2 regions of the Bacillus sp. JJ864 genome follow, and region 1 is predicted to be linked to the other one. Evidence: riboswitches for the same ligand, from Rfam matches in the RefSeq annotation. Region 1 holds a riboswitch; the other holds the start of a gene.
The links. Region 1 has a riboswitch for S-adenosylmethionine ahead of metK (methionine adenosyltransferase). Riboswitches for the same ligand answer to the same signal wherever they lie in the genome.
Positions count from the first base shown of each region.

Region 2: another riboswitch for S-adenosylmethionine. It lies ahead of V7024_RS03215 (methionine ABC transporter ATP-binding protein); the one in region 1 lies ahead of metK (methionine adenosyltransferase).

Region 1 is NZ_JBALLY010000081.1:12,129-15,346, forward strand. Features, by position in the region: gene pckA (phosphoenolpyruvate carboxykinase (ATP)) at 1-1,420, opposite strand, end outside; SAM riboswitch class I at 1,640-1,762, shown strand; gene metK (methionine adenosyltransferase) at 1,930-3,129, shown strand.
Region 2 is NZ_JBALLY010000014.1:63,702-66,919, forward strand. Features, by position in the region: gene metQ (methionine ABC transporter substrate-binding lipoprotein MetQ) at 1-102, opposite strand, end outside; gene V7024_RS03210 (methionine ABC transporter permease) at 181-846, opposite strand; gene V7024_RS03215 (methionine ABC transporter ATP-binding protein) at 839-1,864, opposite strand; SAM riboswitch class I at 2,147-2,254, opposite strand; gene V7024_RS03220 (hypothetical protein) at 2,382-2,726, opposite strand; gene V7024_RS03225 (thioredoxin family protein) at 2,881-3,180, opposite strand; gene V7024_RS03230 (toprim domain-containing protein) at 3,192-3,218, opposite strand, start outside.

The DNA of each region.
Region 1 (3,218 bases):
GAAGCGGTACTTCAAGACCAAAGATATCATGTTTTACTGTTTCAGTGTTATCAAGCTCGCCGTTTAATGCAGCTTGCACCATTGCGCGTGTATGACCTAAGTTCATACGTTTTCCAACGCCGTATTCGCCGCCAGTCCAGCCAGTGTTCACTAAGAATACTTTTGCGCCATGCTTCTCGATTTTTTCACCAAGCATTTCTGCGTAGCGAGATGCATCAAGCGGTAAGAATGGAGAACCGAAGCATGTTGAGAATGTTGCTTGCGGTGAAGTAATACCGCGCTCAGTTCCTGCTAGTTTACTAGTGTAACCGCTTAAGAAATGATACATAGCTTGCTCTTTCGTTAATTTACTGATTGGAGGCAATACGCCGAATGCATCAGCAGTTAAGAAAATAATTGTATTTGGATGACCTGCAACGCTTGGTAATACGATGTTATCAATTGCATCAATTGGATAAGCTGCACGTGTATTTTCTGTTAATGTTGTGTCATCGTAATCTGCAATGCGTGTCTGATTATCAAGCACAACGTTTTCTAAAACAGAACCGAATTTAATTGCATCAAAGATTTGTGGTTCTTTCTCATAAGATAAGTTCACACATTTTGCATAGCAACCGCCTTCAATATTAAATACACCGTTATCAGACCAGCCGTGCTCGTCATCACCAATTAATTTGCGGTTCGGATCAGCAGATAATGTTGTTTTCCCTGTTCCAGATAAACCGAAGAATAAAGCAACATCGCCTTCTTCGCCTACGTTTGCAGAGCAGTGCATAGAGAAAATGTCTTGCTCTGGAAGTAAGTAGTTCATGATAGAGAAGATTGATTTTTTCATTTCACCAGCGTATTCTGTACCGCCGATTAACACGATACGCTTTTCAAAAGAAACGATAATAAATGTTTCTGAATTTGTACCGTCAACTGCTGGATCTGCTTTAAAGTTTGGTGCAGATACAATTGTGAATTGTGCATCATGATTTTCTAATTCTTCCTCAGTTGGACGAATGAATAATTGATGCGCAAATAAGTTATGCCAAGCGTATTCATTAATAACTTGAATAGGAAGACGGTAGTTGCGGTCTGCTCCTGCAAATCCTTTGAATACGAATAGTTCTTCTTTTTCTTTTAAGTATTCTAGTACTTTTGTATATAATTTATTGAAATGTTCTTCAGAAATTGGTTGGTTAACAGATCCCCAAGCAATTTTGTCCGTAACAGATGCTTCGTCTACAATAAATTTATCTTTCGGAGAACGTCCTGTATATTTTCCTGTTGAAACAGAAACAGCGCCAGTAGAAGATAATTGACCTTCTTTTCTCATTAATACTTTTTCCGTTAATTGAGGAACGCTCAATTGAACCTGTGCATTGATTCCGTTCAATAGTTCATGTAATCCAATTTGGACATTCGCAGTACTCATATTTATATACCATCCTTTATTTAATTTATGAATATTCATCGTAATCCCCATCAAAAGTATAACACAATCATATAAATAATGTATACTATTTATTTATTTTTGTTTGTGTTATTATATTAATTTTTTCCATAAATTTCTACCGCAAAAAACTTATAGGAATATGTGTATATGGATTGACAAATGAAAGTCATTTCTTTAGTATAGTTGAGGACGGATACTCTCTTATCCCGAGCTGGCGGAGGGACAGGCCCGATGAAGCCCGGCAACCTCACTTGTATGCAAGGCAAGCAAGTGAATAGGTGCTTAAACCTGTGCGAGGCTAATGGTCTCGAACGATAAGAGCGAAGGGCAAAAAGCAGTATGCAAGTAGCAAATACAACCTTTCCTCTATTAGGGAAAGGTTTTTCTTTTGCACTTGTATGTGGGAAAATACATGAATGTCGCAGTTTGTGGCAAATTAAGGATGAGTTCCGTACAATATATACAATTACTGTAGGGAGGTTTACCACATGACAAAAAAACGTCATCTGTTCACATCTGAATCTGTAACTGAAGGACATCCAGATAAAATTTGTGACCAAATTTCTGATTCTATTTTAGATGCAATCTTAGCAAAAGATGCAAACGCACGTGTAGCTTGTGAAACAACTGTAACAACTGGTTTAGTATTGGTAGCGGGGGAGATTACAACTTCTACTTATGTAGATATTCCAAAAATCGTTCGCGAAACAATTCAAGGAATCGGTTATACTCGTGCAAAATACGGATTCGATGCAGAAACTTGTGCAGTTTTAACATCTATCGATGAGCAATCTGCTGACATCGCAATGGGTGTTGACCAAGCGTTAGAAGCACGCGAAGGTCAAATGACTGACGAAGAGATTGAAGCAATCGGTGCTGGAGACCAAGGTTTAATGTTTGGTTTCGCATGTAATGAAACAAAAGAATTAATGCCACTTCCAATCTCACTAGCTCACAAATTAGCTCGTCGTTTAACGGAAGTTCGTAAGGATGATACATTACCATACTTACGTCCAGACGGTAAAACACAAGTAACAGTTGAGTATGATGAAAATGGTAAACCAGTTCGCGTCGATACAATCGTAATTTCTACGCAACATCACCCAGAAATTGCTTGGGAACAAATCGATCGCAACTTAAAAGAATTTGTAATTAAACCAGTTGTACCAGCTGAATTAATCGATGAAGAAACAAAATTCTTCATTAACCCAACTGGCCGCTTCGTTATTGGTGGACCACAAGGGGATGCTGGTTTAACAGGTCGTAAAATTATCGTAGATACTTACGGCGGATATGCTCGTCACGGTGGCGGTGCATTCTCTGGTAAGGATGCGACAAAAGTTGACCGCTCTGCAGCATACGCAGCTCGTTACGTTGCGAAAAACATCGTAGCAGCAGGACTTGCTGACAAAGCAGAAGTACAACTTGCATACGCAATCGGCGTAGCACAACCAGTATCTATCTCTGTTGATACATTCGGCACTGGTAAAGTATCTGAAGAAGTACTAGTAGAACTAGTTCGCAACAACTTCGATCTTCGCCCAGCTGGTATCATCAAAATGTTAGACTTACGTCGCCCAATTTACAAACAAACAGCAGCTTACGGTCACTTCGGACGTACTGATGTAGATCTTTCATGGGAACGTACAGACAAAGCTGAAACTTTAAAAGAGCAAGCTGGTCTATAATATAGGAAGAAACACGGAGCTGAGCAAATTTTGCTCAGCTTTTTCTATTTTTGTTGTGATTTAGTGGTTAGATTTGTGCCGAACGTTGT
Region 2 (3,218 bases), on a different contig from region 1:
AGCACCCACTACAATTGTTTTCTTATCTTTTTCGCTGCTACCACAAGCAGCTAATGCAAATACAAATACAGCAATAAGTGCTGAAAATAATACCTTTTTCATGTTATGACACCCTTCCTTTTCACAATATTCAAAATAGTAATTTTATAGAAAGTCTTCGTCTGAGACGAAAACTCTTCTTTATCTTTTATCAAGCCGCTTCGTAAAGAAGTCACCAAGCACTTGAATAATAAATACGATAACAAGCACAAGAATTGTTGCCATAAAAGTTACATCGCTATTGTTACGCTGGAACCCCTCTAAATAAGCAAGTGTACCAAGGCCGCCTGCACCAACCACTCCAGCCATTGCCGTATAACCGACAAGTGCAATTGCCGTTACAGTGATGCCTGAAACAAGCGCCGGCAAAGCTTCTGGTATTAATACTTTTAAAATGATTGTACTTGTCTTTGCCCCCATCGCTTTCGATGCTTCAATGACACCTTTATCAATTTCACGAAGCGCAATTTCAACCATTCTCGCATAAAACGGCGCTGCTCCAACAATTAATGCTGGCAGTGCAGCACTTGCTCCAAGAATGGTATTTAGAAGAAACTTTGTAAATGGAATGAGTAAAATAATTAAAATGATGAACGGGATAGAACGAAAAATATTTACAAACGTACCAATTACAACATTGACCGGTTTGTTCTCCCATAAATTATCTTTTCCTGTAAGAAACAGTAATAATCCAAGAATAAGACCCAATACAAATGTTGCCAGTGTGGCAACTGTCGTCATATATAACGTTTCTCTAGTAGCTTCTAGCATTGTATCCCAATCGACATTTTGAAGCAGATTATCCATGTGCAATCACCTCCAGCTCGACTTGCTCTTGTTGAATCGTTGCAACTGCTTTTGCAACCACATCTTCATCGCCATTTAAGTGAACAATTAAGCTTCCATACGCCCCGTTTGTCGTTTGTGCAATATTCCCTTGCAGAATGCTCACTTCCACTCCATCTTGCTTCATTAAATCCTGTAAAACTGGTCTTTCTACTGCTTCACCAATAAATTGCAGTTTCACGACCTTCCCTTCTGGGTATTTCTCTGCTAAATGCTCAATTGTTTCATCTGCATCTTCAGAATCTGTTATTTGCTTAACAAAGCGCTTTGTAATATCTTGCTGCGGATTACGAAATACATCCAACACGCTGCCGCTTTCAACAATCTTTCCTTTTTCCATAACAGCAACGCGGTTACAAATTTTTTGAATAACATGCATTTCATGCGTAATGAGTACAATCGTTAACCCAAGACGCTTATTAATATCGAGAAGCAAATCTAAAATTTGATCTGTCGTTTCTGGATCTAATGCTGACGTTGCTTCATCACACAATAATACTTTCGGATTATTTGCTAACGCTCTCGCAATACCGACGCGCTGCTTTTGTCCACCACTTAGCTGAGATGGATACGCATCTCCTCGTCCATCTAAACCAACAAGACGAATTAATTCATCTACACGCTGACTTCGTTTCTCTTTTGTCACCCCAGCAATTTCAAGCGGGAAAGCAATATTTTCACGAACAGTTCGTGACCAAAGTAAGTTGAAGTGCTGAAAAATCATTCCAATTTCTTGACGTGCTTCTCGAAGTTCTTTACCTGTAATTGCCGAAATCACACGCTCTCCAATCGTAATCTTTCCAGACGTTGGCTTCTCCAATTGATTAAACAAACGAATTAACGAACTCTTTCCGGCACCGCTATAGCCGATAACCCCGAAAATCTCGCCTTTTTCTATTTGTAAATTCGCATCATCCACAGCGGTAACATCACCGTGTTTAGAGCGATATATTTTCTTTACATTTTCTAAAATGATCATAGATGTCACCCCTTTTTAATTAAAAAGCGTATGCGGCTTGCCCAGAATGGAAGGGGGATGGAGCTTCTGACGTAGAGGCGTTTTTTTTCCTCGTAGGAAGAAGCGAAGCCACCGACCATTCTAGCCGCTGAAGCTGGATTATAAAAAGCGTAAGCGGCTTGCCGCTATTACTATAAAAACGTTTTGTTGTTCAAGCGTCCTCCTACACCGAAACAACAAAAAAACCTTTCTGCTTTAAAATGAGCAGAAAGGTTTATATACATAAATTACTATTATCCTTTCCTCTCATCTCTCAAAGCATTCGCTTTGCAGGAATTGGCACCATTTCAACATAAGTTGACGGTTGCCGGGCTTCATAGGGCACAGTCCCTCCACCTCTCTTGATAAGAGAAAATCAGATATAAATTTCGTCTGATTTTATCGTTATGAAGTTTTCGTTATTTTATGTTTTGAATTGTATCAACGCATGAAATAGATGTCAACAGAAATTTTTAGCAAAAAATAAACTTTCTGAAAGTTAAGCACCTACCCTTAACGGTTTGCAAATATGAAATACAGATTCTAATAATAACATCGTTCGATATGTCCCTCTATATGTAATCGCATTTCGGCGCAATAATGACTGCAAGCGAACTTGTCCTGTAATCAACAACCGCAAATCTGTTTCTTGAAAACAAACAAGCTCTTCTGTTCCCACCGCACCATTTATAAGTTCAATTTTCTCTCTTGAAATATTCAATGAATAACATTCATCTTGGAAAATAAAACAAACAACCTTTTCGAATTGTGGTAATAGTGGTTCTAAGTGATATTGCGTATTGGCATATGTTACAAATGATTGAAGCAGTGAATACAATTTCATCCTTATCACACTCCCCATATCACGTTTTACATATTACCATTCCATTTTTATCACGCGCTCTCCTGTATCATTCTCTCGACAAAAGCTGTACGAAAAACCATTTATTTCTTACTATTTCCCAAGAAATATGTCGAGGCGGCAAATTTTTTGCCGCCTATTGTAATTCCATATATAAATATTCCACAGATTGAAATGCATATATTTTCTTTACAATTTGGTTCTTCTCAAATATAAGTAAACACGGAACACTTTCAATTTGATACTCCCGCGCAAAATGCGGTGCATAATTTACATTTAGCATTCCAATTTCTAAGTGAGGCAACGCTGCCTCAACAACCGTTAGCATTTTTTTTGCAAGCTGACACGTACCGCACATTAGCGTATATACGTATAACACCGTTTTTTCTTGATCTCTAACTGCAACTTCTGCTTCATATCCTGTCCAATCGATCATTGTACCCTTCCTTACCGTAAAAATTCTGTATAGACGTC